3 regions of the Anaerotignum lactatifermentans genome follow, and region 1 is predicted to be linked to each of the others. Evidence: riboswitches for the same ligand, from Rfam matches in the RefSeq annotation. Region 1 holds a riboswitch; each other region holds the start of a gene.
The links. A riboswitch is a leader RNA that binds a small molecule or an ion and turns the genes downstream of it on or off. The one in region 1 is predicted to bind ZMP and ZTP.
Positions count from the first base shown of each region.

Region 2: it holds a riboswitch for ZMP and ZTP, as region 1 does, so the genes downstream of both, INF29_RS07335 (formate--tetrahydrofolate ligase) here and purE (5-(carboxyamino)imidazole ribonucleotide mutase) in region 1, are expected to answer to the same signal.
Region 3: it holds a riboswitch for ZMP and ZTP, as region 1 does, so the genes downstream of both, pflA (pyruvate formate-lyase-activating protein) here and purE (5-(carboxyamino)imidazole ribonucleotide mutase) in region 1, are expected to answer to the same signal.

Region 1 covers NZ_JADCKK010000005.1:45,262-56,350, forward strand. The annotation lists gene purN (phosphoribosylglycinamide formyltransferase) at 1-159, opposite strand, end outside; gene purM (phosphoribosylformylglycinamidine cyclo-ligase) at 153-1,190, opposite strand; gene purF (amidophosphoribosyltransferase) at 1,174-2,625, opposite strand; gene purE (5-(carboxyamino)imidazole ribonucleotide mutase) at 2,702-3,196, opposite strand; ZMP/ZTP riboswitch at 3,431-3,524, opposite strand; gene INF29_RS02350 (dihydroorotase) at 3,694-4,983, shown strand; gene carB (carbamoyl-phosphate synthase large subunit) at 5,040-8,210, shown strand; gene INF29_RS02360 (dihydroorotate dehydrogenase electron transfer subunit) at 8,226-8,960, shown strand; gene INF29_RS02365 (dihydroorotate dehydrogenase) at 8,954-9,868, shown strand; gene pyrF (orotidine-5'-phosphate decarboxylase) at 9,865-10,572, shown strand; gene pyrE (orotate phosphoribosyltransferase) at 10,574-11,089, shown strand, end outside.
Region 2 covers NZ_JADCKK010000022.1:1,897-12,985, reverse strand. The annotation lists gene INF29_RS07365 (GNAT family N-acetyltransferase) at 85-636, shown strand; gene INF29_RS07360 (hypothetical protein) at 856-1,269, shown strand; gene INF29_RS07355 (acetyl-CoA hydrolase/transferase family protein) at 1,638-2,945, shown strand; gene INF29_RS07350 (hypothetical protein) at 3,159-3,494, opposite strand; gene INF29_RS07345 (deoxycytidylate deaminase) at 3,561-4,070, shown strand; gene INF29_RS07340 (FtsK/SpoIIIE family DNA translocase) at 4,236-7,187, shown strand; ZMP/ZTP riboswitch at 7,250-7,328, shown strand; gene INF29_RS07335 (formate--tetrahydrofolate ligase) at 7,408-9,078, shown strand; gene folD (bifunctional methylenetetrahydrofolate dehydrogenase/methenyltetrahydrofolate cyclohydrolase FolD) at 9,106-9,960, shown strand; gene rimO (30S ribosomal protein S12 methylthiotransferase RimO) at 10,337-11,089, shown strand, end outside.
Region 3 covers NZ_JADCKK010000012.1:13,166-24,254, reverse strand. The annotation lists gene pflB (formate C-acetyltransferase) at 1-2,185, opposite strand, end outside; gene pflA (pyruvate formate-lyase-activating protein) at 2,213-2,926, opposite strand; ZMP/ZTP riboswitch at 2,982-3,065, opposite strand; gene INF29_RS04710 (hypothetical protein) at 3,251-4,024, opposite strand; gene INF29_RS04705 (hypothetical protein) at 3,972-4,289, opposite strand; gene INF29_RS04700 (stalk domain-containing protein) at 4,312-5,262, opposite strand; gene INF29_RS14505 (ABC transporter ATP-binding protein) at 5,497-9,141, opposite strand; gene INF29_RS04685 (MarR family winged helix-turn-helix transcriptional regulator) at 9,154-9,525, opposite strand; gene INF29_RS04680 (cytidylate kinase-like family protein) at 9,658-10,290, opposite strand; gene INF29_RS14690 (MATE family efflux transporter) at 10,295-10,942, opposite strand; gene INF29_RS14685 (MATE family efflux transporter) at 10,991-11,089, opposite strand, start outside.

The DNA.
Region 1 (11,089 bases):
GTTTTCTGCCGCTCTTGTCAGGGCATAAGCCTTATGGTTGCTGGCAAGTACCAAGGCGATTTCGCCGCTTTGCAGGATGCCGCTTTTCTGGGCGTCAATCAATGCCTGCAAATTGGTGCCGCCGCCGGAAACAAAAACTGCGATTTTTGTTTTCAGCATATCACCACGCCCTCCTCGGAAGGAATGATTTCGCCCATGATGTAAGCGTCTTCACCGTTTGCTTTCAGGATTTCCAGTGCTTTTTCAGCGTCTGCTTTGGCAACCACAACGCTCATGCCAACACCCATGTTGAATGTGTTGAACATGTCACGTTCGGGAATGTTGCCTTTTTCTGCCAACAGTTTGAAGATGGGAGGAATACGCAGTGCGCTCTTGTCAATTTTCGCACCGAAGCCCTTGGGGATGCTTCTGGGAATGTTTTCATAGAAGCCGCCGCCTGTGATATGAGAAACTGCTTTTACTTTTACTTCTTCGAACAGTGCCAGCATGGGTTTTACATAGATTTTTGTAGGTGCCAGCAGTGTTTCACCCAGGGATTTACCGCCCAGTTCTGCCAGAGGTGTTTTGATGTCTGCGTTTTCCACATCAAATACACGGCGAACCAGAGAGAAACCGTTGGAGTGTACGCCGCTGGAAGGCAGTGCGATGACAACGTCGCCAGCTTCCATGGTTTTGTTGTCCAGGATTTTATCTTTGTCAACAACGCCTACTGCAAAACCAGCCAGATCGTATTCGTCTTCGGGGTAGAAACCAGGCATTTCTGCTGTTTCACCGCCGATGAGAGCAGCGCCGGACTGTACGCAGCCTTCTGCTACGCCGGAAACAATGGCTGCTACTTTTTCAGGGAAGTTTTTGCCTACGGCAATATAGTCCAGGAAGAACAGAGGTTTTGCGCCGCAGCAAATGATGTCGTTGACACACATAGCTACACAGTCGATACCTACTGTGTCATGTTTGTCCATCAAAAACGCCAGTTTCAGTTTTGTGCCAACACCGTCAGTACCGCTTACCAGTACGGGTTTTGTGATGCCTGTCAGATCCATTTCAAACAGACCGCCAAAACCGCCGATATCGGACATTGCACCTGCTGTTACGGTTCTTGCAATGTGTTTTTTCATCAGTTCCACTGCCTGATACCCAGCGGTAATATCCACACCTGCAGCTTTATAGCTTTCACTTTGACTTTTCATGATTGTTGCTCCTTTCGCTCAGCTTGCCTTCAAATCTGTTCTTGCACGTTTCTGTGGGAACTTCTGTGGGATAATTCCCATCAAAGCAGGCGGCACAATATCCGCAGCCCTTGGGAGTACCCATGAGCATGCCCAGATGGTCCAGATTCAGATAGCCGATGCTGTCCGCACCGATGATATCCCGAATCTCATCCATGGTATGATTCACCGCAATGAGGTTTTCCTGGGAATCCACGTCTGTTCCGTAATAACAAGGGAATAAAAACGGCGGTGCGGAAGAACGGACATGGACTTCTTTTGCCCCTGCTTCCCGCAGCAGTTTGACGATTCTTGCAGAGGTGGTGCCTCTGACAATGGAGTCGTCCACCATAACCACACGTTTTCCCCTGATGGTTTCTGATATTACATTCAGCTTGATCTTTACTTTATCCTCTCTCGCCTTTTGTCCCGGCGCGATAAAGGTACGACCGATATATTTATTCTTGATAAATCCCATGCCATATGGAATGCCGGACTGTCTGGCATATCCAATGGCTGCGTCGATACCGGAATCCGGCACACCAATGACAACATCCGCCTGTACGGGATGTTCCATGGCAAGACAGGCACCTGCCGTTACTCTGGCACGATGTACGCTGACGCCGTCGATTCTGGAATCGGGTCTGGAAAAATAAATATGTTCAAAAATACACAAATGCTTCTCTGCTTCACCCATATGGTCGGAAATGGTACGGATTTCATCGCCGTCAAAGACCACGATTTCACCGGGTTCCACATCCCGCACAAAGGCTGCGCTGACTGCATCCAGCGCGCATGTTTCCGAAGCAATGACGTAAGTCCCTTCTTTTGTGACACCATAGCAGAGAGGATGGAATCCATGGGGATCTCTTGCCGCAATCATCTTGGTTGCAGACATGACCACCAGAGAGTAAGCCCCCTTGATGCGATACATTGCCTGATTGACCGCCTCCTCAATGGAAGGTGCTTTCAGCCGTTCCTTGGTGATGATGTAGGAAATGACTTCTGTATCACTGGTGGTGTGGAATATGGAACCTTCCAGCTCCAGTTCCCGCCGCAGTTCAAAGGAATTGACCAGATTGCCGTTATGTGCCAGAGCCATTGCGCCTTTCACATGGTTCACAACGATGGGCTGGGCATTGATTCTGCCACCGCCGCCGGTTGTGCCATAGCGCACATGACCCACTGCCATGCTCCCTTCCCCCAGATGCTCCATCACCGCTGGGGTAAACACATCATTGACCAGACCGCCGTCCTTATGATATGTGAACACGCCCTCGTCGTTGACTACAATCCCACAGCTTTCCTGTCCCCGATGCTGCAGGGCAAACAAACCGTAATATGCCGTAGATGCAACGGATGTTTTCTCCTTGGCATATACACCAAAAACGCCGCATTCTTCATGGATCTTATTCATTTTTCCAGCTCCTTGTTCCGCCTGTCTTTTCTGACAGGGGTTCTTTTGTATCTGTGTTTATTTCGTATGTATGGTATCAGTGGTTGTATTTTGCTTCCACTGCTTTGTTCTTTTCCAGTACTTTTGCTGCTGCTTCTGCTCTGGCTGCATCCAGTTTTGCTGCCAGTTCCGCGTCAGATGCACCCAGTACCTGAATTGCCAGCAGAGCCGCATTTTCTGCGCCGTCAATGGCTACAGTTGCAACGGGAATGCCGCCGGGCATCTGTACGGTAGAAAGCAGTGCATCCAGACCGTCCAGTGTAGAGGATTTTACAGGAATGCCGATGACAGGCAGTGTTGTGTTGGCTGCAATGGCGCCTGCCAGATGAGCTGCCTTGCCTGCTGCCGCGATGATGGCACCAAAGCCGTTTGCTCTTGCCTGCTGTGCAAACTCTTTTGCTTCTACAGGTGTTCTATGTGCGGAATATACATGCACTTCATAAGGCACACCAAATTTGTCCAGTGTTGTCATTGCCTTTTCCAATACAGGAAGATCACTGTCGCTGCCCATTACAATACCGATTTTTTTCATGGATAAACCTCCTCAAAAATAATACAAATTCCTTTTGCAGACGCAAAAAAGGACAGTCTGATTCCTTGGCGGAAACAGGACTGCCCAGACGGTCGACAAAAAGCAGCACGCTTTCCTTCTTTTCTCCTCATTGACAGCAAAAAAGCGATATTTCCATTCATCAAAAACACCGCCGACCACCATCATGCAGAAGAAACAGACCGAAGAAATTCTGTTAAGCCCGGCATTCATAAAAATATCCGCCAGGCAGTACTGCACTGCTTAGAAAAAATTCCGATTTTCTGCTCCCCTGTGGTTTCCCACCAATCCGTCAGTTACAGAAAACCGCTTTATTTGACAAGTTCAGTCTAACACATTTTCCAATTTCCTGTCAATGAAGGGGAAAGAATTTTCCCCAAAAGAAATGCTTGACAGAGCCAAATCCCTATGATATACTACTGACAATTTGTAAAGAAATATATAACAACCATGCAGACAGAAGAAAGGAGAGAAATACATTGAACTACATTTTATCCAATGCAAACGTATTTATGCAGGGCGAATTTGTAAAATCCAACGTATTTGTCAACAATGGTATCATTACCGATATTTCTTCCGCCGCACCCACAAAAGGCAGCATTGTTTTCGATTTGGAAGGTTTCGCTATCTTTCCCGGTTTCATTGATGTTCATACGCATCTGAGAGAACCGGGATTTTTTTATAAAGAGACCATCCGTACCGGTACACAGGCGGCAGCACACGGCGGTTACACCACCATTTGTGCAATGCCAAACCTGAATCCAGTGCCCGATTGTGCCGAAACACTGGCACCTCAGCTGGAAGCCATCGAAAAAACCGCTTTGATTGAAGTCCTGCCTTATGGTGCCATCACTTATGGTGAAAAAGGCGAAGCTCTTGCGGATTTTGATGCACTGGCACCTCATGTTTGTGCCTTTTCCGATGATGGACGAGGTGTACAAAGTGACGAAATGATGCGCCAGGCGATGAAAAAAATCAAACAACTTGACAAAATGGTAGCCGCACACTGCGAAGTCAATGAACTGCTCAATGGCGGCTATATTCATGCAGGCGAATATTGTGCGCAGCACGGACACAAAGGTATCTGCTCCGAAAGTGAATGGAAGCAGATCGAGCGCGACATTGCTTTGGTAAGAGAAACAGGATGTGACTATCACGTCTGCCACATCTCCACCAAAGAAGGCGTGGAACTGATCCGTCAGGCGAAAAAAGAAGGGCTTCCCGTTTCCTGCGAAACAGGTCCTCATTATCTGGTACTGACTGATATGGACTTGCAGGAGGACGGCAGATTCAAAATGAATCCCCCTCTGCGCAGCAAAGCAGATCAGGATGCCCTCATCGCAGGCATTCTGGACGGCACCATCGACATGATTGCCACCGACCATGCGCCCCATTCCGCTGAGGAAAAAAGCAAAGGTCTGGAAAAGAGCATGATGGGTATCGTAGGACTGGAAACAGCCTTCCCCATTTTGTACACCAATCTGGTGAAAAAAGGAGTTCTTACCTTAAATATGCTCATTGATCTGATGCACACAAATCCGTCCAAACGTTTCGGCATCGGCACACCTCTTGCTGTTGGCATGCCTGCCAACCTGACTGTGTACGATCTGAACGAAACATACACCATTGACCCTGCGGAGTTCTGCTCCATGGGCAAAAGCACACTCTTCACCGGCTGGGAAGTATCCGGCAGATGTAAACTGACCATGTACAAAGGGATTCCTGTATGGGAAGAAAATCTGGACAGCCGGAAAACAACCATATTATAATAAATTCAGGTAACTAGGAAATTTTATATATATAATTCTTAAGGAGGAATTACAATATGCCAAAGAGAACTGACCTCAAAAAAATTCTGATTATCGGCTCCGGCCCCATCGTGATCGGACAGGCTGCCGAATTTGACTATGCAGGCACACAGGCTTGCCTTGCCCTGAAAGAAGAAGGCTATGAAGTTGTGCTGGTAAACTCCAACCCCGCTACCATCATGACAGACACAACCATTGCAGACAAGGTTTACATGGAACCCCTGACACTGGAATATGTTGCAAAAATCCTGCGTTATGAACGTCCCGACGCCATCGTTCCCGGTATCGGCGGTCAGACAGGTCTGAATCTGGCAATGCAGCTGGAAAAGAAAGGCGTTCTGAGAGAATGCCAGGTTGAACTGCTGGGCACAAGCTGCGACAGTATCGAACGCGCTGAAGACAGAGAACTGTTCAAAGAACTCTGCCAGGAAATCGGCGAACCCGTAATTCCTTCCATCATCACATACTCCGTTGAAGAAGCCATCGACGCTGCAAAAGAAATCGGCTACCCCGTTGTACTGCGTCCCGCATTCACACTGGGCGGCACAGGCGGCGGTTTTGCAAACAACGAAACTGAACTGGTTGAAATCATGGAAAACGCTCTGAAACTTTCCCCCGTACACCAGGTACTGGTAGAAAAGAGCGTAAAAGGCTACAAAGAAATCGAATTCGAAGTAATGCGTGACGGCACAGACCACGCCATCACCATCTGCGGTATGGAAAACATCGACCCCGTTGGTGTACACACAGGTGACTCCATCGTTGTGGCTCCTATCCTGACACTGAGCGATGCAGACTTCAACATGCTCCGTGACAGCGCTCTGAAAATCATCCGCGCGCTGAAAATCGAAGGTGGTTGTAACGTACAGTTCGCACTGGACCCCAACTCCTCCAAATACTATCTGATCGAAGTGAACCCTCGTGTATCTCGTTCTTCCGCACTGGCATCCAAAGCAAGCGGTTACCCCATCGCACGTGTAACAGCTAAAATCGCTGTTGGTATGACACTGGACGAAATCAAGATTTCCGAAACAAACGCAAACTTCGAACCCGCACTGGACTACATCGTAGCAAAAATGCCTCGTTTCCCCTTCGACAAATTTGCTACAGCAGCAAACACACTGGGCACACAGATGAAAGCAACTGGCGAAGTTATGGGTATCGGCAGAACCATCGAAGAATGCCTGCTGAAATCCATCCGCTCTCTGGAAATCGGTGTTTGCCACCTGTACATGGACAAATTTGACAACACACCTAACGAAGAACTGCTGGACTACATCGCTAAGAGCCCCGATGACAGAATCTATGCCATCGCACAGCTGATCCGCAACGGTGTATCTCTGGACGACATCTTCGAAGCAACCAAGATCACAAAATACTTCCTGGAAGTAATGAAAAATATCGTTGACTACGAAACAGTTCTGGCTGAAAACGTTGGCAACGTTGAAATTCTGGCAAAAGCGAAGAAAATGGGCTTCTCCGATAAATTCATCGCAAAACTGTGGAACTGGAAAGAAGTTGAAGTATTCAACCTGAGAAAAGAACAGAAAATGTTCCCCGTTTACAAAATGATCGAAACAAGCGGCTGCGGCGGCTACATCCCTTACTTCTACTCCACATACGAAGAAGGCAACGAATCCCGCCTGAGCGACAAGAAGAAAATCATCGTACTGGGTTCCGGTCCTATCCGTATCGGTCAGGGTGTCGAATTCGACTACTCCACAGTACACGCTGTAACAACCATCAAACAGTATGGTTATGAATCCATCATCATCAACAACAACCCTGAAACTGTATCCACAGACTACACAACCAGCGACAAGCTGTACTTCGAACCTCTGACAACAGAAGACGTTATGAACATCGTAGAACTGGAACAGCCTCTGGGCGTTATCGCTTCTCTGGGCGGTCAGACAGCTATCAACCTGGCACAGCCTCTGATGGAACGCGGCGTAAAAATCATCGGTACAGACGTTGCTGCCATCGAAAGAGCAGAAAACAGAGATTCCTTTGAAAAAATCATGGAAGAACTGCACATCCCTCAGCCTAAGGGACAGGCAGTTACAAACATCGAAGACGGTGTAAAAGCAGCAGAAGAAATCGGCTATCCCGTACTGGTTCGCCCCAGCTACGTTCTGGGCGGTCGTGCAATGCAGATCGTTGCCAACGAAGAATCCCTGCGCACATACCTGAAAACAGCCGTTAAAATCAACGAAGACCAGCCTGTACTGGTTGACAAATATATCGAAGGCAAAGAACTGGAAGTAGACGCAGTATGCGACGGTTACGATGTATTCGTTCCCGGTATCATGGAACATGTAGAAAGAACCGGCGTACACTCCGGTGACTCCATCAGTGTATACCCTACCTTCAGCGTATCCGCAAAAGCAAAAGGCACCATCCTGGAATACACCAAGAAACTGGGTCTGGGCATCGGTATCCGCGGTCTGTTCAACATCCAGTTCATCGTGGATAAGAACGATGATGTATACGTAATCGAAGTGAACCCTCGTTCCTCCAGAACAGTACCTTTCCTGTCCAAAGCAACAGGTTACTCTCTGGCAGACATCGCAACACTGGTAATTCTGGGCAAGACTCTGAAAGAACAGGGCATCTTCGGCATCTACCCCGACGAAAAGAACAGATGGTATGTAAAAGTTCCCGCATTCTCCTTCTCCAAACTGCACGGTATGGACACTTACCTGTCCCCCGAAATGAAGTCCACAGGGGAAGCAATCGGTTACGACAACAAACTGAACCGCGCGCTGTATAAAGCTCTGCAGGCTTCCGGCATGAACATCCTGAACTACGGTACCGTATTTGCTACCATCGCAGACAAAGATAAAGAAGAAGCACTGCCTCTGATCCGTCGTTTCTACGAACTGGGCTTCAACATCGAAGCAACAAAAGGCACAGCTGACTTCCTGAAAGAACATGGCATCCGTACAAGAGTCAGAGCAAAAATCAGCGACGGCAGCGATGAAATCATCGAATCCATCCGCCACGGCTATGTAAGCTATGTCATCAACACCAGAGACATCAACGACATGCAGAACAGCGATGGCTGGGAAATCCGTCAGTGCGCTGTAGAAAACAACGTAACCATGTTCACAACACTGGATACTGTTCGTGTTCTGCTGGATGTTCTGGAAGAAACAACACTTTGCATCTCTACCATCGACGCATAATCTAGGAGGTACGTCGTGAAGCAGTCTATCTTTACTGTAAAAAGCAATCAGCATCTGACCGACACAGTATTGAAAATGGTTTTGGCAGGGGATACCTCTGCCATCACCGCTTCCGGTCAGTTCGTGAATATCAAACTGGATGGTTTTTTCCTGCGTCGTCCCATTTCCGTATGTGACTACAACGAAAAAACTCTGACCATCCTTTACAAAGTGGTGGGCAAAGGCACACAGTACCTTTCCACACTGGCAGCCGGCAAACAGCTGGACATCCTGACAGGTCTTGGCAACGGCTATGACACCAGCAAAAGCGGTATGCGTCCCCTGCTCATCGGCGGCGGCGTAGGGGTTCCTCCCATGTACCGTCTGGCAAAAAATCTGCTGGAAGAAGGCAAAAAGCCTGAAGTGATTCTGGGCTTCAACACCAAAGCGGAAGCCTTCTATATCGACGAATTCCGCGCCCTTGGCGTACCCGTTCATGTAGCAACAGCAGACGGCTCTCTGGGTACAAAAGGCTTTGTCACAGACGTTGTAAAAACACTGAAAGACTACACTTATTTCTACACCTGCGGTCCCGAACCCATGCTGAAGGCTCTTTCCGACGTGACAGAAACCAGCGGTCAGCTCAGCTTTGAAGAACGCATGGGCTGCGGCTTCGGCGCATGCATGGGATGTAGCTGTGAAACAAAATACGGCAACAAACGTATCTGCAAAGACGGCCCTGTACTGGAAAAGGAGGAAATCAAGTGGTAAACACAAAAGTAACACTCAGCGGCATTACGCTGGATAACCCCGTGATTCCCGCCAGCGGTACTTTCGGCTATGGCTACGAATTTGCGGAACTGTATGATATCAACATTCTGGGTTCCTTCTCTTTCAAAGGAACAACCAGAGAACCCCGTTTCGGTAACCCTACACCCCGTATTGCAGAATGCACCGCAGGGCTGATCAACTCCGTAGGGCTTCAGAACCCCGGCATTGACAAAGTCATTTCCGAAGAACTGCCTAAAATGCGCAAGTGCTTCCATAAACCTGTCATTGCCAACATCAGCGGTTTTTCCGTTGACGAATACGCTTACTGCTGCGAACGCATCGACAAAGAAGATCAGGTTGGCATCATCGAAGTCAATGTCAGCTGCCCCAACGTACATCACGGCGGCATGGCATTCGGCACCAGCCCTGAAGCAGCGGCAGAAGTGACCAGAGCCGTAAAGGCAGTGACCACAAAACCCGTTTACATCAAACTGAGCCCCAATGTAACAGACATTGCGGCTGTTGCAAAAGCATGTGAAGAAGCAGGCGCAGACGGCATCAGCCTCATCAACACCATGATGGGCATGCGTATCGACCTGAAAACAAAACGCCCTGTTATCGCGAACAAAATGGGCGGTTTCTCCGGCAGTGCCATCTTCCCTGTGGCTGTCCGCATGGTATATCAGGTAGCGGAAGCTGTAAACATCCCCGTCATCGGTATGGGCGGTGTTTCCTCCGCGGAAGACGTCATCGAAATGATGCTGGCAGGCGCTACTGCCGTACAGGTAGGCGCAGCCAATCTGGTAGACCCCTTCGCATGCAAAAACATCATCGAAGACCTGCCCCGCGTTATGGAGCAGTATGGTATCAAAGATCTGAATGAAATCATTGGAGGTGCTCACAAATGAACAGAGATGTCATCATCGCTTGTGACTTCAACAGCAAAGAAGACCTGTATGCCTTTCTGGATCGCTTCACAGAAGAAAAACCCTTCCTGAAAATCGGTATGGAACTGTTCTATGCAGAAGGTCCCGAAATCGTAAGAGAAATCAAGTCAAGAGGTCATAAAATCTTCCTGGACCTGAAGCTGCACGATATTCCCAACACCGTAAAAAAAGCTATGGCAGTCCTGTCCCGTCTGGATGTTGACATGTGCAACGTACATGCTGGCGGCACCATCGCTATGATGGAAGCAGGTCTGGAAGGTCTGACACGCCCCGACGGCACACGTCCCCTGCTGATCGCTGTAACACAGCTCACATCCACCAGCGAAGAACGTATGCAGAACGATCTGCTCATCGACAAACCTCTGGATGAAGTTGTTATGCACTATGCAGCAAACGCAAAAATCGCAGGTCTGGACGGCGTTGTTTGCTCCCCTCTGGAAGCAGGCAAAGTAAAAGACGTCTGCGGCAAAGACTTTTTGACAGTAACCCCCGGCGTACGTTTTGCCGATGGGGATAAAGGGGATCAGGTAAGAATCACCACCCCTGCAAAAGCAAGAGAAATCGGTTCTGACTACATCGTAGTAGGCAGACCTATCACACAGGCAGAGGACCCCATCGCTGCTTATAGAAGATGTGTTTCTGAATTTTTAGGAGGCGAAAAGTAATATGACAAACATGAAAAAACAGATTGCAAAAGACCTGTTATCCATCGGCGCTGTTTTCCTGCGTCCCGAAGAACCTTTCACCTGGGCAAGCGGCATCAAAAGCCCCATTTACTGTGACAACCGTCTGACACTGACAGCACCTGAAGTGCGTACTCGCGTAGAAAACGCACTGGCAGAAACCATCAAAGCAGAATATCCCGACTGTGAAGTTCTCATGGGTACAAGCACAGCAGGTATCGCTCATGCTGCGATCGTTGGTCACATCATGGGTCTGCCTATGGGCTATGTACGTTCCGGTCACAAAGACCACGGCAGACACAACCAGATCGAAGGCAAACTGGAAAAAGGTCAGAAAGTTGTTGTTGTGGAAGACCTGATCTCCACAGCAGGCAGCGCCATCGAAGTTGTAAACGTACTGCGTGAAGCAGGTGCAGACGTACTGGGTATCGTAAGCATCTTTACTTACGGCATGCAGAAAGGTCTGGATCGTCTGGCAGAAGCAAATGTAAAAAATGTC
Region 2 (11,089 bases), on a different contig from region 1:
CGTAAAAGATGGGGGACTATCGTTGCTTTTCTGCACAGGGTGTGATATCCTGATAGCCACAAGAAGCTGACAGGAGGAGAAAAAATGTTTGAAAGAATATTGACAAAGGAAGATTTTGAGAAAGTTTATCCCATTCTTGCCCAGAGCTTTCCGGAAACGGAGGTACGTTCCAAGGAAGATCAGCTTGCCTTGATTGAAAATGAAAAGTACCATATGTATGCCATAGAGGACGAAGACGGAACGGTCGGCGGCGTAATTGCTGCATGGGAATTGGCTGATGATTTTCTGTATATTGAACATTTTGCGACATTGCCGGAAAAGCGAAACCATGGATTCGGCGGAAAGATGCTGGATTTATTTTTGCATTGGAAGGGAAAAAATGTGGTGCTGGAGGTTGAAGTGCCAGAGGATACACTGACACGCCGCCGCATTGGATTTTATGAACGTCATGGTTTTGTGTGGAATGACTATCCTTATATGCAGCCTCCTATGCGTAAGGGACAGGAACCTTTGCCACTGCGCCTGATGACAAAGCCCGCGGGAATCAGTTTGGAGACCTATGAACGGTATCGTTCCGCTATTCACTGTAATGTATACCGGTATACAAAAGAAGATTTGGGCAAGATGAACAAATAAACCTGTACATTATGCATGAATCTAGTTTTGTTTTTTCGGAATCGACTTGTTGAAACTAAATAAATGTACATAGTTTTGAAAAATTAGCAGGAAAAAAAGAGGGTTTTTGCAGTAAAGGGAGAATAATAACATCATAAACATAAAGCATTAGCTTTACTGCAACACAATCTAACAAATACGAAAAGGTATATCACCAACATCATGAAGGGGGAGATTGCGATGGTTCAGATTCTTGCAGGCGAAAAAGGTGAAGGTAAAACAAAGAAACTCATTGCAATGGCAAATGAAGCAGGCAAAAGCGCAAATGGCAGCGTTGTTTTCGTAGACGACGACAACAGCCGTATGTATGATCTGCATTATAGTGTTCGTTTTGTAGACACACCGAAGTTTATTATGGAAGACCCTCAGGTTTTCAGAGGATTTGTTTGTGGTATCCTTTCTCAGAATAGCGATATTGAAAAAATCTATATTGACGGTCTGAATCATATTGTAGACAAAGTTAGTGATGCGGATTTCGTGAAGTTCATCGAAGAACTGGAAAAGACTTCTGCTGAAGCTGAAACAGATATGATTATGATCATCAGCCGCAAACAGGATTTACTTCCTGCGGAAGTACAGAAATATCTGGTTTAATCTGTAAGTAAGAAAGACTGTATTCTTTATGAATACAGTCTTTTTTTGTGCCCATTTTTCATGTCGTACAAAGATAAGAACAAGGAACTTGAATACAGGAAAGATATGGCTGGATAATCGCATGAAAGAAAAGTTGTATGACATATGTAAATGTTGAATTTTCGGTATTCTATGAAAAATTGCATGGAAAAATTACTGAAAAATGTGGTATGATTGTATATAATCAGAAACATGATGGACAATTCTTTACTTTTTGCCTATGGCTATGGTAAAATATAAAATAATATTACGTATATTGTATGCATTAGAAGAAACGCATTGGCAGTATGCTGATTTTTAATCAAATAAATGAAGAAAGGTGAGAGAATATGAACAAATTCCAGGAAATGTATCAGGCAAAACGCAAATCCCCCGAAGAAGTTGCCATGTATGTAAAATCCGGTGACGTTTGCGCATGTCCCACAGGTTTGGAAGAACCTACCGCTATTTGTGAAGCGGTTGCAGCAAGAGCAATGAGAGGCGAACTGACAGGTGTTGTACACCACGCAACACTGTCCGTAAAAGGCGGTCCCTTCATGAAACCCGAACTGAAAGGCAAGTATGAATATGTATCCTGGTTCACAGGCGCTCCTGGCAGAAAAGGCATCCAGGAAGGTATCCATACTTATATTCCTTGTAACTACAGCACTATCCCCGGTTACTGGAGAGATGTTCAGCCCAGACTGAATGTTTTCTACGCAGAAGTTTCTCCTATGGACAAGCATGGTTACTTCAGCTGCCCTATGGCTGGCGCAGAAGTTGTAGCAATGCGTGAAAAAGCTGACATCATCCTGCTGGATGTAAACGATCAGATGCCTCGTGTTATGGGTGACTGCCTGATTCATATCTCTCAGGTAACCGCTCTGTGCGAATCCTCCAGACCTCTGCTGGTTCTGAACAACCCTCCTCTGTCCGATGATGATAAGAAAATCGGTCAGATGATCGCTGACGAAGTTTGTGACGGCGCAACTCTGCAGCTGGGTATTGGCGGTATCCCCAACGCTGTTGGTGTTCTGCTGAAAGACAAAAAAGATTTGGGTCTGCACACAGAAATGTTCACAGACAGTATGGTTGACCTGCTGGAATGCGGCGCAGTAACCAACATGAAAAAACCTATCCACGTTGGCAAAACTGTTGCAACTCTGGCTTGGGGTTCCAAGAAAATGTACGACTTCATGGATGACAACCCGGCTTTCGAAATGTATCCTGTAAGCTATATCAACAACCCTGCTGTGATTGCACAGCATGATAACTTCGTATCCGTTAACTCTTGTATCGAAGTTGACCTGTTTGGTCAGGTTTGCTCCGAATCCATCGGTACCAAACATTACAGCGGTTCCGGCGGTCAGCTGGACTTCGTAAGAGGTGCAAACATGTCTAAAGGCGGCAAAGGCTTCATCGCAATGCTTTCCACCACAAAAGGCGGCACCATCTCCAAAATCAAACCTATTTTGACACCTGGTTCCATCGTTACAACACCTAGAAACGAAGTGGACTTCCTGGTAACAGAAAACGGTATCGTTCGTCTGAAAGGTCAGACAGCTAGCCAGAGAGCAAAAATGATCATTTCCCTGGCTGCGCCTCAGTTCCGCGAAGAACTGGAATTCGAAGCAAAGAAAATGAACCTGATCATCTGATCTGGAATATTTTTAAAACAAAAGCTTCGGTTATATGGGCTGCTTCATAAGAAAACAAAAAACGCTGGAATCTTTTGATTCCAGCGTTTTTATTTTTGTTGAGATTTATCTGATATATTTTCTTCTGAAGACATCCGCTGCAATTTCTCTTGAGAAATTAAAGAAAAGAACAACAATGTCTGTCTTAAGGGAAATCTGCTTTACCAATGCTTTTTAAAATAAGAAAAATAAAGGTAATACAGGGACGCAAAGACAACGCACAAAAAGCAGTATCCCATGAAGTCCGCCCATAAGCGAACCGAAAATCAGAAATCCCATGAAAAACAGGTTTGCCAGAACAGAAGGAACTTTGAGCAAAAAGCCCTTATATGCCCAGCAAAAGAACAGACAGCTGTAAAAACCAATCCACATCAAGGGATATGGATTTATGGGTGACTGCGAGGGCAGATAGAATTGGGCAAAAGCCAGAGCGGGAAAAAGAAATGTCAGTAGATAGACTGCAATTTTTACCCATGAATGGGTGTTTGCCCATGTTTTGATATTTTCCATAGCCAGCCCTCCTTTGTTGGAAAATCCTTCCTTTTTTCAGTACAACAGAGGGGATTTCGTTTGACAATGATAGGTGTATATGCTATCTTTGTGGTAGGATTTTTGCGAGAGAAACGGAAGGGAGAAACGATTGTGAGAGCAAGTTGGGACGAATATTTTATGGAGATTGCGGAGATTGTTAAGACCAGAGCCACATGCCTGCGCAGACAGGTAGGGGCAGTCATTGTCAAGGATAACCGTATCATTACAACAGGGTATAACGGCGCTCCTGCAGGACTGAAGCACTGCACGGAAATGGGCGGCTGCGAACGTCAGCGTCTAGGCATTCCCTCCGGCGAACGCCATGAACTTTGTCGTGCCCTCCACGCGGAGCAGAATGCTATCATTCAGGCGGCAAAACTGGGTATTTCCACAGAAGGCGCGACCATTTATATCACATTGCAGCCCTGCGTCATTTGTGCGAAAATGCTCATCAATGCTGGTATCAAACGCGTTGTGCACAAAGGGGAATATCCCGATGAACTGTCCAGAAAGATTCTGGAAGAAGCGGATATTGAAGTGGTGAAAATGGACTGAGCATTCCCGCCAACAAAGAACATCAAAAACTGACCTGTATCTGATTTTTACGACAGAAAGCGGGTCAGTTTTTTTGCATGAAATCAGTGGTTTTCGTTTGCCAGCAGATTATTTTTATTGTATAATATTTTATTAGTGATTTCTTGAGAACAGAGGTGAAAAGCTTTGGCAGCAAAAGGGAGCAGCACGGGGCGAAAGACGACGAAATCCCCTGCGGTGAAGAAAACGGGCAGCAAAAGCACAAAAACAACTGCCGCGAAAACAACTGCAAAAAAAGCGAATACGACAAAAAATACAAAATCTGCACCCAAGCGGGAAACTACCCGTATGCCGGAAAGCAGAGAACGTTTTGGTGACAGTATCTTAGACGAAGTGATACTGATCGTTATCATCGTCATCTCGGCGGTGGTGTTCATCAGCCAGATCACCAGTAAAATGGGGGTTGTTGGTCAGGTAATCGGGGGACTTTTTCAAGGGCTGTTAGGCATCAGCGGCGTATTGCTGCCGGTGTTGGTCATCATTTACTGCATCTGGATGCTTATGTCAGAAGAACGGAAATGGCCTTTGGTGCGTGCCTTTGGCGGCGCATTATTCCTGCTGACTGTGGCATCAGCGGCGTATCTGTTCCATCCTCTGAATGTTTCCGGTGATCTTGGATTTGCGAAAAAAGCCATGGAGCTATTTGACAGCGGTTCTTTGACCAACGGCGGTTTGATTGGCGGACTCTTTGGCGGCGGTCTGTTTGGACTGCTGGATGCATTGGGCAGCGTCATTGTTCTACTGGCGATGCTGGTGATTTCCATTATTCTGGCAACAGGACGTTCTTTCTTTGGTGCTATGGGGACACTGGCAGACCATCAGAAAGTCAGAAGACAGGTGCGCAATGAAAAAATCAAAAATAAGGCTGACCGCATCCGTCAGGAAGAAAAAATGGAAGCGGCACGACTGGAAAAACAGGAAGCAAAGCGTCGCCGTGTGATGAATAAAGAAGATTTCAACATTGAGCTTCATGAAGTGGAAGCCACAGAGCATCCCGAAGTCAAAGAAACGGTTTTCCGTCAGAAAAAGCAGGATTACAGCGTGAAAAAACGGGAACCTATTTATGACTTTGTCAAAGAAAACGAAATGCCCATGGAAGAACCAAAACGGGACTTCAATGTGGTATTTGGCGGGAAATTGCAGGTGGATGAGCTGGAGCAGGGCACACAGATGCCGCCTCAATCCACGGAACGCTTTAAGGTGGTAGAACCACTGAAAGAAGTTGCCAAAAAACAGGAACCTGTGGAAATGACAGAGGAAGAAGCTGTATACGAAAAAATCTTCGGCGAAGATAATACCGCAGAAAATATGGCAGGAGAAACGCCCGAAGAAGCATGGGATATGGAATCTCAAGCGGCAGCCCTTGCGGCGGAAGCCATGCGGGCAGCAGAAGAAAAAACAGACTTCCATTTCGCGGATTTGGAAGATGCAGAAGAAACAGCATCTCAAGAAATGGACATGCTGGAAGTGGAAGAACCTATGGCAGAAGAAGAAATGCCAGTGGAAGAAGTACAGCCTGTGGCAGAAGAAATGCCAACAGACGTACCTGCGGCAGAGCCTGCAAAACCGGAAGCCCAGAAAGAAACAGCACAGCAGCCAGCAGCTGCCCCTGCGGAACCGGCAGAAAAGCCTTATGTGTTCCCGCCTATCAGCCTGTTAGGACGTGACCCCGGCAATAGCAGTGGTTCAGGTATTCTGGAACAGCAGAAAAACGGCAGAAAACTGGAAATGACACTGAAAAGTTTCGGCGTAGAAGCCCGCGTCATCAATGTCAGCGCAGGTCCCACTGTTACACGATATGAAGTTTCTCCCAGTCAGGGGGTCAAGGTCAGCAAGATTGTCAATCTGGCAGACGACATTGCCCTGAATCTGGCTGCCAGCGGCATTCGTATTGAAGCGCCTATTCCCGGTAAAGCGGCAGTAGGCATTGAAGTGCCAAATAAAGAAACCAAGTCCGTATATCTGCGGACAGTGCTGGAAAGTGATGCTTTCCGCAAACATCCCTCCAAATTGGCTTTTGCTTTAGGGGAAGACATTACAGGCAATCCCATTGTCACAGACATTGCGAAAATGCCTCACTTGCTCATTGCCGGCGCAACAGGCAGTGGTAAGAGTGTCTGCATCAATACACTGATTACAAGTATTTTGTATAAGGCAGACCCGAAAGAAGTCAAACTCCTTTTGGTTGACCCGAAAGTGGTAGAACTGAGTGTATATAACGGTATTCCTCATTTGCTCATTCCCGTTGTTACCGACCCGAAAAAAGCGTCGGCGGCACTGAACTGGGCAGTGAGAGAAATGCTGGAAAGATACAATGACTTTGCGGCATGCGGTGTCCGTGACATCAAAGGCTTCAATGCCATGAAGGAAGAAAAAGGCGAACCGGAAGCAAAAATGCCACAGATTGTTATCATCATCGATGAATTGGCAGACTTGATGATGGCAGCACCCGGCGAAGTAGAGGATTCCATCTGCCGTCTGGCACAGATGGCACGTGCGGCAGGGATGCATTTGATTATTGCCACACAGCGTCCTTCCGTAGACGTTATCACTGGTGTTATCAAAGCCAATATTCCTTCCCGTCTGGCATTTGCCGTTTCCTCCGGCATAGACTCCCGTACCATTTTGGATATGGTCGGCGCGGAAAAACTGCTGGGCAAGGGGGACATGCTGTTCTATCCTTCCGGTCAGGCAAAACCTTCTCGTATTCAGGGGGCTTTTGTAACGGATAAAGAAGTGGAACAGATTGTGGACTTCCTGCGGAAAAGCAGCCGCCCTGGATATACACAGGAAATGGTGGATCAGATTACAGCAGTGGCAAAAACTGCCAGCGGTCCCAGTGAGGAAACAGACGAGTTTTTTGAACAGGCAGTGGATTTGATTCTGGAAAAAGAAAAGGCTTCTGTTTCCATGCTTCAGCGTCAGTTCCGCATTGGTTATAACCGTGCGGCAAGACTCATGGACGAACTGGAAAGAAGGGGACTGGTTGGACCCGAAGAAGGCAGCAAACCAAGAAAAGTCCTCATCACCAGAGCGCAGTGGGAGGAAATGCAGTCCCCCACAGAGGAAAACGCATAAAAGAATATGGATTTCATACAGGTTGCACATTGACAAATTTCGTCTCATATAGTACCATTTTGGTAGAGTCATATGACTGACGGAAGTGGAGTAACCACATGGAGTATGACAGAATTGATGCCGACCGTCTGGGCGATTACGCTTGGACTGTCGGCTTTTTTTCAAAGTAGGACAGGCAAGCGCAAGGACATATTGGAATCGGAGAGAGGAGTTTTTGAAGATGAAAACAGATTTGCAGATTGCACAGGAATGCACCATGGAACCCATTACCGCCATTGCGGCGAAAGCTGGCATCCCCGAAGAATATGTGGAATGTTATGGCAAGTATAAAGCCAAAGTAAGTGATAAATATTATAATCAGATCAAAGACAGACCCGACGCAAAACTGATTCTGGTAACAGCTGTAAACCCTACACCTGCTGGGGAAGGCAAAACAACCGTTACCATCGGTCTGACACAGGCCCTGCAGAAAATGGGCAAAAACGCCCTGACATGCCTGAGAGAACCCTCTCTGGGTCCCTGCATGGGTGTGAAAGGCGGCGCAGCCGGCGGCGGCTATGCACAGGTAGTGCCTATGGAAGACATCAACCTGCATTTTACAGGTGACCTGCACGCCATCACAACAGCAAACAACCTGTTGGCTTCCATGGTGGACAACCATATCCAGCAGGGCAATGAACTGAACATCGACCCCAGAAAAATCGCTTGGAAAAGAGTTGTGGACCTGAATGACAGACAGCTTCGTCATGTGATTTCCGGTCTGGGCGGCAAAGTAAACGGCGTTCCCAGAGAAGACAGCTTCCAGATCACCGTTGCTTCTGAAATCATGGCAATCTTCTGTCTGGCAAACGACCTGCATGACCTGAAAGAAATGCTGGGCAAAATCATCGTTGGCTATACTTATGACGATGAACCTGTTACAGCAAAACAGATTGGCGCAGACGGCGCCATGACTGTACTGCTGAAAGATGCGCTGCAGCCCAACCTGGTACAGACATTGGAACACACACCCGCTTTCATCCACGGCGGTCCCTTCGCAAACATCGCTCACGGCTGCAACAGTGTGCGCGCAACAAAATTTGCTATGAAACTGGCTGACTATGTGGTAACAGAAGCAGGCTTCGGCGCTGACCTGGGTGCAGAAAAATTCTTCGATATCAAATGCAGAAAAGCTGGTCTGAAACCTGACGCAGTTGTACTGGTTGCAACTGTTCGTGCATTGAAATATAATGGCGGCGTTCCCAAAGCAGATTTGAGCAACGAAAATCTGGACGCACTGGCAAAAGGTTTTGTAAACCTGGAAAAACACATTGAAAATATCCAGAAATACGGCGTACCTGTTGTGGTTACACTGAACCACTTTGTAGCGGATACAGACGCGGAAGTGGCTTATGTGAAAGAACGCTGCGAAAAAATGGGCGCAACATTCGCAGTAGCAAAAGTATGGGCTGACGGCGGCGAAGGTGGTAAAGCACTGGCTGAAAAAGTTCTGGAAACACTGGAAACAAAAGAAAGTAATTTCCATGTACTGTACGAAGATAATCTGTCCATCGAAGAAAAGATCAATAAAGTATGTAAGGAAATCTATGGCGCAGGTCATGTAAGCTTCACAGCAGCAGCAAAGAAAACACTGGCACAGATCGAAAAACTGGGCTTTGAACATTTCCCTGTATGTATCGCAAAAACACAGTACTCCCTGTCTGACGATCCCAAGGTACTGGGTCGCCCCGAAGGCTTTGAAGTAACTGTAAAAGAAATCCGCATTTCTGCTGGTGCAGGCTTTATCGTTGCACTGCTGGGCGATGTTATGACAATGCCCGGTCTGCCTAAAAAACCTGCGGCACTGAACATCGACATTGACGCTGACGGCAACATTGTTGGTCTGTTCTAATTAATCAAACTATAAAGGAGTTATGCTATGAAGGCACAACGCATCGACGGAAAAGCGATTTCCGATCAGATCAAAGAAGAAGCTGCCTTGGAAGCACAAAAGTTACAGCGGCAGGGGATTACCCCCTGCCTTGCTGTGGTTTTGGTGGGCAACGATCCCGCTTCCATGGTATATGTGAATAATAAGAAAAAGGCTTGTGAAAAAGTGGGTATCCTCTCCCGTTCTTATGAACTGCCGGAAGATACAGAAGAAAAAGACCTGCTGGCACTGGTGGAACAGCTGAATATGGACAATAGCGTCCATGGAGTATTGGTACAGCTGCCTTTGCCTCCTCAGATTGATGAGGAAAAAGTGATTCTGGCTGTAGACCCCAAAAAAGACGTGGACTGTTTCCATCCTTTGAATGTGGGCTTGCTGCACACAGGTCAGAAGGGATTTTTGCCCTGCACCCCTGCTGGTGTGCTGGAACTGATCGAACGCAGCGGTCATACCATCGAAGGCAAACGCTGTGTTGTCATTGGACGGAGCCATAACGTAGGCAAACCCACCGCTATGCTGCTTTTGCAGAAAAACGGCACGGTTACCATCTGCCATTCCAAAACAAAAGATTTGAAAGGTATCTGCAAAGAAGCGGATATTCTGGTGAGCGCAGTGGGCAAGCTTCATACTGTCACCAAAGATATGGTGAAAGAAGGGGCTGTTGTCATTGACGTTGGCATGAATCGCAATGAAAACGGCAAGCTTTGCGGCGACGTAGATTTTGACGACGTTTGCGAAGTGGCTGGCGCAGTTTCTCCTGTGCCCGGCGGCGTAGGACTCATGACTGTTGCCATGCTCATGAAAAACTGTATCACAGCAGCAAAACTGCAAAACGGACTGTAAAAATGGGAATATCATTGACGTGTAAAAACGTGGATGATATTCTTTTTTATGAAAATGTTGTCTTTGCTGGAAAAATACACAAATTCAGCGGAAAACATAGATTTTTTGCAAAAAGTATAGTATACTCATAGGATAGACAAAGAAGCGGAGCAGAGTTTAAGGGCATCTTCATAAGAAAACAAAGAAAGCTGAAAACCTTATCATGCAGAGGGTTCCGGCTTTCTTATTTTTGCTAAGATTGTATTTTGTATGTTTTCTTCTGAAGAAAGCCATCGCAATTCCTCTTAAGAAAATAAAGAAAAAACAATGTTTTCTTAAGAGGAATTTGCTGTTGTTCCGCTTCCTTTATGAGAATCGATGTTTAAGGAGGAAACCAATGAAAGGAACGGTAGCATTTACCTCTTTGGGCTGTGACAAAAACCGCGTAGACAGTGAAGTCATGCTGGGTTTGTTGCAGGAGAGAGGATATCAGGCAGTAGCGGACGAAGCGGAGGCAGACATCATTGTGGTCAATACCTGCTGTTTCATCCGGGACGCGCTGGAAGAAAGCATTGAAACCATTCTGGAAATGGCCAAATATAAAACAGAAGGCAAGTGCAAAGGTCTGATTGTGGCAGGCTGCTTGGGACAGCGTTACGAAGCGGAATTTTTTGATGAGATTCCTGAAGTAGACGCTATCTTGGGTACTGCCGCTTACGAAGAAGTGGCAGATGCCGCTGACAGAATTCTGGGAGGCGAACATACCTTCAAATGTCTGGAAGACATCAACAAGCCCATGAAGAACGAAAACGGCAAACTGCGTGTCCTTTCCACAGCGCCTTATTTCGCTTATCTGAAAATTTCCGAAGGCTGTGACAACCACTGCACTTACTGTGTCATTCCCAAAATGCGCGGCAAACACAGAAGCCGTACCATGGAAAGTCTGGTGGAAGAAGCAGAAATTTTGGCAAAACAGGGTGTAAAGGAACTGGTCATTGTGGCACAGGATACTTCCATTTACGGCAGAGATCTTTACGGTGAACCGAAACTTCATGAACTGCTGGAAAAACTGGCGGCAGTGGAAGGGATCCAGTGGATTCGTCTGCTGTACTGTTATCCCGAAACACTGACACAGGAAACCATCGACGTT
Region 3 (11,089 bases), on a different contig from region 1:
CTTTGGACAAACGATTGAAGTTTACGGCATAACCAGAAACACGAATGGTCAGTGTAGGATATTTTTCGGGGTGTTCCATGGCATCCAAAAGGATTTCTCTATTCATGACATTGACATTCAAGTGATGCGCACCCTGATAGAAATAACCATCCAAAATGTGAATCAGATTTTCAATACGCTGCGCTTCATCTTTTCCCAATGCATCAGGAACAATGGAGAATGTATTGGAAACACCATCCTGACATACATTTCTATAAGGAATTTTTGCAACAGAATTCAAAGAAGCCAATGCACCATTTTCGTCCCTGCCATGCATGGGGTTTGCACCGGGAGCCAAAGGTTCCCCATGTTTTCTACCATCAGGTGTTGTACCTGTTTTTTTGCCATACATGACATTGCTTGTGATGGTCAAAGCAGACAGTGTATGTTTTGCATTGCGGTAGATGGGATGCTTCTTCAATGCATTGGAGAAATAGGTTGCCACTTCCACTGCCAGTTCATCCACACGGTCGTCGTCATTGCCGTATTTCGGGAAATCCCCTTCCACGTTAAAATCTACAGTCACACCATTTTCATCACGGACAGGAGTTACTTTGGCAAACTTGATGGCAGAAAGAGAGTCTGCCACAACAGAAATGCCAGCCATACCAAAGGCGGTCAGTCGTTCCACATTGCCGTCATGAAGCGCCATCTGGCTTGCTTCATACGCGTATTTATCGTGCATGTAGTGGATGATATTGATGGTATCCACATAAAGTTCTGCAACATAGTCCAGCACCTTTTTGTAACGATCCCAAACTTCATCAAAATCTAAAACTTCGTTTTTCAATGGTTTGATTCCGGGAACTACAGGCACTTTCTGCAATTCGTCCACGCCTGCGTTTAACGCCATCAGCAGAGATTTTGCCAGATTTGCTCTTGCGCCGAAGAACTGCATCTGTTTGCCCACACGCATAGCGGATACACAGCAGGAGATGGCATAATCATCGCCGTAAAGAGGACGCATGACATCATCGTTTTCATACTGAATAGAATCTGTCTGAATGCTCATTTTTGCGCAGTATTTCTTGAATTCTTCCGGCAGATCTCTGCTCCACAGTACTGTCATATTGGGTTCCGGTGCTGTTCCCAGATTGGTCAGGGTATGCAGATAACGGAAGGAATTTTTTGTAACCAAAGGTCTGCCATTGATGCTGACACCGCCAATGGCTTCTGTCACCCAAGTGGGATCGCCGCCGAAAAGTTCGTTATATTCCGGTGTTCTCAGGTGCCGCACCAGTCTTAATTTAATGATGAACTGATCAATGAGTTCCTGCGCTTCTTTTTCTGTGATAACACCGTTTTGCAAATCTCTTTCGATGTAAATATCCAGGAATGTGGATGTACGTCCCAAGGAAATAGCGGCACCATTGTTTTCTTTTACCCCTGCCAGATATGCCATATACAAAAACTGAACGGCTTCTTTGGCATTTTTCGCAGGTTCGCTGATATCCACACCATATTTCATTGCCATGGATTTCATTTCTTTCAGCGCTTGAATCTGCATGCTGATTTCTTCTCGCAAACGGATTCTTTCATCTGTCATAGGACCATCAAACTTGTCCTGTTCCTTTTCTTTTTCGCCAATGAGGAAATCCACACCATAGAGGGCAACTCTTCTGTAATCCCCAATGACACGACCACGACCATAAGCGTCAGGCAGACCTGTTAAAAGACCTACGTGTCTTGCTACTTTTGTTCTCTTTGGATATGCGTCGAATACGCCTTCGTTATGAGTTTTCCGATAAGCATGGAAATCTTTTTCCAGCTGGGGATTCAATTCATAGCCGTACTGTTCCAAGGCACTTTTTGCCATTTTCATGCCGCCATAAAGATTGACAATCCGTTTCAGGGGCGCATCTGTCTGCAAGCCCACAATTACCTCATTTTCCTTGTCAATATATCCCGGTGCAAAATTGTCAATACCGGATACGATATTGGTTTCCACATCCAGAATGCCTTTTTTCATTTCTTCCAAAATCAGTTCATGGCATTTATCCCATACTTTCTGTGTTCTATCTGTAACCCCTTCCAGGAAAGTGTCATCACCTTCGTAAAGGGTATAGTTTTTCTGAATAAAGTTTCTGACATCAATTTCTTTTGTCCATTTTCCTGTCTGAAAACCCTGCCAAGCCATTGTATTCATTTCTGCGTCATCCTTTCTAACCACATGTTATGCAATCATTTCCGTCAGCAAATTTTGAAGATACTGTATTTTTTTCTGTTCCATAGGCGGAACGCCTTCCAGAGAATATGGAATGCCTAAAGCATGGTATTTTCCCACGCCCATGGTATGGTAAGGCAACAGTTCCACTTTCTGTACATTAGGAATTGTCTGAATCATTTCCCCCAATTGCCGAATATGCGCTTCCTCATCAGTCAAACCGGGCACTACTACATGCCTGATCCAAAGCGGAACATTCTTTGCAATGACCGTTTCCAAGAACGTTTTCGCAATGGAAAAATCGCCTCCCGTCAGTTTGTGGTATTTCTCCGATATCACATGCTTGATATCAAAGATCACCAGATCTGTGTAATCCAGCAATGCATCATAAGAACCATTTCCATAACCTGCCGTATCCAGACAGGTAGAAATATGCTCGGCTTTACAGGCTTTGAACAATTCCGTTACAAAATCCGCCTGCAACAAAGGTTCCCCACCGGAACAGGTGACACCACCTGTATTGCCGTAATAGGGACGATAACGTTTCAGCATCTTCATAATTTGACCTACATCCATTTCTTTTCCGCCGGAGAGCTGCCATGTATCAGGGTTATGGCAGTAGCGGCACCGCAAATGGCACCCCTGCAGAAAAAGAACGGTACGGATTCCAGGTCCATCCACAAGTCCCATGGACTCAATGGAATGGATTCTGCCTTGCTGCATATCATCACCTCTTTCTATCCAATTTTTTGAAATAGAAAAAGCCGCACGCCCGGGCTTTTCCTGCCCAGACGGTCGGCTTGTGGTAACGATTATACTCCATGTGGTTAGATCCACGATTCCGTCAGTCATATAATCCACGAGTTGATACTAGCATACTTTATTTTGTGTGTCAAATGGAAATCTTTAGAAATTTGTGTTTTTCACAAAGATTATTGTTTTTTTGTCGAAAACATTTTATTTTCTTCTGTTTCGTGACAAGATTCTTGTAAATTTTATATAGACAAGATGTGACAGAGAATCTGTTCTTTTTTAACAACAACACCTTTATTTCAATGAAGTCCAATTGCCATTTTCATAAACATATCCGTATTCTTTCCAAATATCGGTCTGTTCCAAATCATTGTTTGCGACAAAAAGCTTCTCACCATCGTATAAACAGTCCAACTTATCTCCATTAGAAAGTTCCAATGTCATGGCAAACATACGATATGGATATTGGGGAATGGTGCCCATGGCATCGGTACTTTTCTGGTTGATGGTTTTCCCATTTCCTTTTCCTCGTAATTCCAGCTTTCCATTGTTGAAAGAATAGGAAATGCCTAACTCCTTCAGAACAGCAGAAAGTTCCGTATACTCTTCCTGAATGGTCAGAATGGAAACCCCTGCACATTCTCCCGCTTTCACTTCTTCCAAAGGGAAAGAGCCCTTCTTTGTTTTCAGAATATCCCCTTTCTGCAGCACGTCTATCCCTAGCTTATGCGCTGTATTTTTCTCTGCCCGCATCAGATACTGGGAACAGTTTTCAAAAGAAAAACGATTTGGTGCTTCTGGATTGCCATGGACAGAATTTCTATTTGTTTTTGTAATCTGTTCCAGATTCTCAGGTAAAACCTCCTCATTTCCATTCTGGTCATATAAAACAGTTTTTTCCGATATGGATGCATCTTCTTTGAATGAAACAGGCTGTCCAATCAACTCTTCCGCATCAACAAGCAATTCTCCCTGGCAGGCATAAGTGCCAATCTGCAGACCATTGATATATGTTTCATATTTCCATCCATCCTGCACATGTGGGATATCGCCTTTTTTTATCTTCATTTGGATAAATATCCTCCTGCCACAAAACGATTTCTGATACCATGCCCGATCTGGTTTCCAGTGTACGACTTTCTGCAGCATCCACAAAAAATCCAGAGTCCAGCAAATCTTTTAGATAAACATACACTTTTTCATTCTGGCAAATATATGGAATGGCTTCTCCCTCTATTTCAACGGTTCGGGTATCAGCCTGCATTCCTTTGCAAAGCACCCATGCCACACATAAAGCACAGGCAGTCGCCAGAAAAACGAGGCTTCTTTTCATTGTTCTTCCCTCGCTTCCTCCATTATGAAAGCATAAAACCAATATTGATGAATCCTTTATGCAAGCCTGCAAATGCCAGACCCGCTGATTCGCTATAAATTTCTCCTGTATATTCATTGAAATAGATTGGGAAATTTTCGAACCCTTTTAACTCATATACATAAAATCTGGCAAGTTTTTTCCCGGTATAGGTCACTGCCGAAGCATCATAGTAAAACTTCTGCTCAATTTCCTGATTTGTTTCTTCTTTTGCAGCAATCAAATCCTTCTGATACTGAACAGAAACATCAGTGATTTTTTCCAGACCATTTTTGGAAACATATTGGGGCTTTGTTCCGTTCGGCATTTCAATGGCAATGACACTGACTTTTACCCAATTGGGGGATTCCGAATTATCTTCATGACAATAAGTTTTTTCGTAGTCATCCACATACTGTACCTTTCCACCAAAGGTCTCCGCAACAAAGCGCAGTGGAACATACAAATAATCGTAATCACACAGGTAATAAGATGCAGCCATTTCATGACCATTCAGCAGCACGGTACTTTCATTATATCTTGGAAAAACAAGGGTGTTGTCCCCTTTTTTCAATGTCAGATAATTTCCAGACTCATCGGTCAGATCATAGGTAATGCCCAGAGGTTCTGCGATTTTTTCCAAAGGGGCATACACAACACCATCTTGCAGCACGGTTTCTGGTTCCGGTACAAATCCGCCGTTAATCATCAGCAGACGGATACCATTTTTTACATCTCTTTCATAAGTGCTCTCCTCGCAATTTGAATCTAAATTCAAAAAAGAAATTTCATAAAAATCTGATAATTCTGTTTGATAAATACGTACATCAGCCTTGTTTTCTGTCCATTTGAGCGGTTCTGCCCCCAATGCGCACTCACCTGCTGGCAAAAGAAACGCAAAGCAAAGAAGCGGAACTGCCAGTTTTTTCCCAATACTGCAATCAAACTTTTTCATAGTCATCCCTCTTTCCCAATCATCCAAACAATGCCTCTTTTAATGTATCTTGAAAAATACATCTATATGTTTATCATATCATAGAAAGGAATAAAGAATAGGAAAGCCCTCGTTTTGTAAGAATTTCTTTCGAAATTTATGATACTGCTCATGTCTCAACAAAGAAAAAAGCAGCGAAATATCATCTCGCTGCTAAAGTTGTTTTTCTTTTCATAGAATCATCTAAAATGCATATCACTCCAGTTCAAATGCTCCTGTGTACAATTGATAATAAGTGCCTTTCTGTGCAATCAATTCCTCGTGACTGCCGCGTTCAATGATTCTGCCGTGGTCCAGTACCATAATGGCTTGGCTGTTCCGAATGGTTGATAACCGATGGGCAATGACAAAAACAGTTCTTCCTTTCATCAGATTATCCATACCATCCTGTACCAATGCCTCAGTACGTGTATCAATGGAAGATGTGGCTTCGTCAAGAATCATGACAGGCAGGTCTGCCACTGCGGCACGAGCAATGGAAATTAACTGCCGCTGTCCTTGAGAAAGACTGGAACCATTCCCTGTCAGGACTGTCTGGTAGCCCTGCGACAATCGTCTGATAAAATCATCTGCATTTGCAAGTTTTGCAGCCGCAATACATTCTTCGTCGGTAGCATCTAATTTACCATATCGAATATTATCCATCACGGTTCCGGTAAACAAGTTTACATCCTGCAATACAATACCCAGGGACTTCCGCAGATCAGGCTTGCGGATTTTCGAAATATCAATGCCGTCATAATAGATTTTCCCATCTGCTATGTCATAAAAGCGATTGATCAAGTTGGTGATGGTTGTTTTTCCGACACCGGTTGCACCAACGAAAGCAATCTTTTGACCCGGTTTGGCAAACAGGGATATATTTCGAAGAACAAGCTTTCTGGGTTCATACCCAAAGTCCACATGCTCCAGACGGATATCGCCGGTCAATTCCCGATAGATTACCTGACCACTTTCCTTGTCAGGCTGCTTCCAGAACCATGTGCCTGTCATTTCGTCTGTTTCTGTAATTTTTCCCTTTTCGTCTTTTTTCCCTTTGACCAATGTCACATAGCCTTGGTCTGTTTCCAATTTTTCATCCATTAACTGAAAAACACGTTTTGCGCCGGCAAGCCCCATGGCAATGAGAGAAACCTGCATGGCTGCCTGTCCGATTGTTTGAGAAAGCTGTCTTGCCATACCCAAAAAGGAAATAATGATACCAACAGATATAGTTCCGATGCCAGCCAAAGACAGATTACCTACCTGAAAATGCAGAAGCAAACCGCCAATGATTGCCAAAGACACGTACATCAGATTCCCTACGTTGTTCAGAATTGGCATCAAGATATTCCCAAATTGAAATGCCTTTTCACTGTCGGAAAAAAGCTGATCATTGATTTTTACAAAATCGCTCTTGCTTTCTTCTTCGTGGCAAAACACCTGTATGACCTTCTGCCCATTGAGCATTTCCTCCACAAAGCCTTCTTCTTTTGCCAAAGATTCCTGCTGTGCCATCATGAAACGAGAACTTGCGCCCCCTACTTTCTGTGTCATAAAGAGCATAAACACAAGGAATACACATACTGCAAGTGTCAGCCAAATGCTGTAACAAAGCATCATGACAAACATAGCCAATACCGTCAGAAAAGACTGCAAAAGCATGGGCATACTCTGCCCGATCAGCTGTCTGATGGCATCTGTGTCGTTGGTATAGGTACTCATAATATCCCCGTAGGAATTTGTATCAAAATATTGGATCGGCAGTGTCTGCATATTTGAAAACATATCATTACGCATATGCTTCAGTGTTCCCTGCGTGACGATTGCCATAATACGTGTGTAGGCAAACGCCGCAATGACACCTAAAATGGAAACCACTGCCATGGTTGTAAGGATGGAAACAAGCTGTGACCACACAGCCCCCATTCCCAACGTAATCCCTGGTGTGATACATTCATCAATAAGCCTTTGCAGGAACACCGTCGCAACAACAGACGCACAGGAGCTGATGACAATGCAAACCATTACCACAATGAGTTCCAGTTTATAATGTTTCATTAAATAGACCGTTAGTCTGAAAAATGTATTTCCGCGTCCGGCATGTTTTTCTATTTCACGCATATCATTCATCCCCCTGTTCCTTGTCTGTGAATCATATACTTCACGATAAATACCATTCAGACGCAACAGTTCTTCATGAGTTCCCTGTTCTGCAATCCTACCGCCTTCCATCACCAGAATTTTATCCGCATCCTGTACCGATGATACACGCTGTGCAATGATGATTTTCGTTGTTTCCGGTATTTCTTTGTACATGGCATTGCGAATCAGAGCATCGGTTTTGGTATCCACTGCCGATGTGGAATCGTCCAGAATCAAAATCTTTGGCTTCTTCAAAAGTGCTCTTGCGATGCACAAACGCTGTTTCTGTCCCCCGGAAACATTGGTTCCGCCCTGCTCAATATAAGTATCATATTTATCCGGGAAACGCTGGATAAAGCTGTCTGCCTGCGCCAGTTTGCATACACGAACCAATTCTTCGTCAGATGCCTCTGCATTTCCCCATTTCAGATTTTCTTTGATGGTTCCAGAAAAGAGGACATTCTTCTGAAGGACCACTGCCACTTCATTTCTCAGCGCTGTAAGATCATAGGATCTTACGTCTTTTCCGCCAACCAGAACAGCCCCTTCTGTTACATCGTAAAGCCTTGAGATAAGCTGGATGAGTGTCGTCTTCCCGGAGCCGGTTCCGCCGATGATACCTACAGTTTCCCCGGCTTTGATATCAATATTAATATCGCTTAAGGCATTCTTTTCGCTTTTTTCTGAATATTTGAAATTTACATTCTGGAAAGATATGCTGCCATCTTTCACTTCTTGGATGCCTTCAGGATTTTTATCCAGAACGCTTTCATGTTCAATCACTTCCACAACACGGTTTGCTGATTCTGTCGCCATGGAAGTCATAACAAATACCATAGACAGCATCATCATGGACGCCAGAATCTGGATGCCATAACTGATGAGAGAGGATAACTCACCTGTTGTTAAGTCTACAGAAACCGTATTTATGATAATATTTGCCCCAAAATAGCTGACCAGAAGCATGGCAATATAAATACAAAACATCATGAAAGGATTGTTCAGAGCCAGAATTTTTTCTGCTCTAGTAAAGTCCTTCCGCACTTCTTCGGAAGCATGCTCAAATTTTCTTTTTTCATAATCCTCACGCACAAAGGATTTGACAACACGGATTCCGGCAATATTTTCCTGCACAGAATTGTTCATTGCGTCATATTTCTTAAAAATTCGTTTGAATATTGGATATACATACATGGAAATTCCCAGCAATACTGCCCCAAGAATAGGAAACATGATTACAAAAATCACTGCCATGCGGACATTGATGTTCATGCTCATGATAATCGAAAAGATCAGCATCAAAGGTGTTCTGACCGCAATTCGTATACTCATTTGGTAGGCATTTTGTATATTCGTTACGTCCGTCGTCATCCTTGTGACAAGAGAGGATGTCGAAAACTGATCAATATCCGCAAAAGAAAATTCCTGTATTCTAAAATACATATCCTGTCTTAAGTTCCTTGCAAACCCACAGGAAGCTGTCGCCGCCGTCTTCCCGGACAATACCCCAAAAATCAATGACAATATCGCCATGATGATCAGTACACTGCCATATTTGATAATCGGCGTCATGGAAGCTCCTGTCATTTCGTCGATTAACTCTGCCATGATAAATGGCAGCAGGCATTCCAAAACGACTTCAGCTGCAACCAGTATGGGCGTAAGCAAGGATGCAGTTTTATACTGCCTTACGCTTTTCAATAAGGATTTCAGCATAGTGACACTCCTTTATTTATTAGATTTCAAGAGATTATGCTCCATTTTTGCAATACAGCTTAGCAGTACATCTTTGTCTTTTTTAGAAAACCCATCCAGAACGGTACACTCTAACTGTTCTTCTGCCTTTTTGAGGTCAGGAATCATTTTTCTGGAATACGCTGTCATAATAATCCATTTAAACCGAGCATCTTCCCCATTTCCCTTTCTTCTTACGAGATTCTTTTTCTCCATTCTGGAAAGCATACGTGACACAGTGGCTTTGGAAATTTGAAATTCCTGTTCCAGATCTTTTTGAAAGACTTTTTTGTGCGCCTGTTCCTGCTTTGCCAAATACAATAGGACAAAAACATACATGCCTGACAATCCATTCTGTATTTCCATAAACTTTGCATCTGCAAATTTTCGAATAGTATGATGCATAATCCCTAAATTTGCAATTATTTTTTGATTCTCATTCATTTCGTATTTGAATTACTTCACCAGATTTCTTGTTTTCCAAAATTTTCTTAGTCATCATGTATCCTGATTGCTGCCGATTGCCAGAAACGCAATCAATTTGGCAGCCATATCGATGCCGACTTTTTCACTATTTATCATTAAGTCATAATTGCTGTAATCTCCCCATTTCTGGTCAGTTACTGCATTGTAGTATACAGCCCTTGATTTATCTGTCTGCAAAATCTGTTTTTCTGCATTTTCTGCGTCCATACCATATTCATTGACTGCTCCGTTGACCCGCTTTTGCAATTCCGCATAGACAAAGCAGCTGAGTACTCCCGGTTCGTCTTTCAGGATATAGTCTGCACATCTGCCAACAATGACGCACGGTCCCTTCTTGGCTAATGCTTGGATTGCCTGACGCTGTGCCAAATAAATCTGCGCATTTAATGGCAGGGATTCTTTGCCGTTTCCACTTAAAACGCCTAATCCGTAACCTGTTCCCATTGCAACATTGTACAGAAAACTATTTGTGATTTTTTCTTCGGAATGGAGTATCTGCTCCTTGGAAAAGCCGGAAATTTTTGCGGTCTGGTCAATAATTTCACGGTCATAAAAATGATAACCTAACTGATCCGCCACCTTTTTTCCGATGAGCCTTCCTCCGCTTCCCAATTCTCTGCTGATGGTAATAATCTTGTACTGCATATGGTTACACCTCTTTCTCTAATATCTTCAATTCTCTGCCTACAATCGCTACTGCCAGTATAAAGGCAAGGGTATCAGCCACAGGTCCTGCCCACAACACACCTAAAATTCCAAGAATACTGCTAAGAATAAATTCTGCCGGCAGCAAAAAGATGATCTGTCTGGACAAAGAAATGACCGCAGATTTCACTGCTCTGCCAATGGACTGCATGAACAATGCTGCCACTGTCTGAAAACCATTGAAAATAGTTGCCAGCAAAAATATACGGAAACATAATTCCGCAAACTGGTTATACAATCCACTTTCCTTACCAAAAATGGAAATAATCTGAACGGGTACAAGCTGATATGCCGCAAAAGCAATCACAGCCAGTATTTCTGCCACAATCACAACACATCGGAATGTCTGTCTCACCCGTTTGATATTGCCTGCCCCATAGTTGAATCCAATGATTGGCTGTGCACCGGAAGCAATCCCGACTGTTGCTGCAATTACCAGCTGATTGACTTTGATGACGATACCTACAACAGCTATGGGTATTTCAGAACCATATTCCGAAAGAGCGCCATATTTTGTAAGCAGGTTATTGATGACAGCCATCACAATGACAATAGACATTTGTGTAATAAAACTGGAAATACCCAATCCCATTACTTTTTTGCAGGAATGAAAATGAATCTTATAATCCGATTTTTTCAGCTAAATGGAACGGAATCGTCTGATATAGTTCAGCCCCATCAAAAAAGTAAAAATCTGCCCGATGATTGTTGCCAATGCCGCACCTTTGACACCCCACTG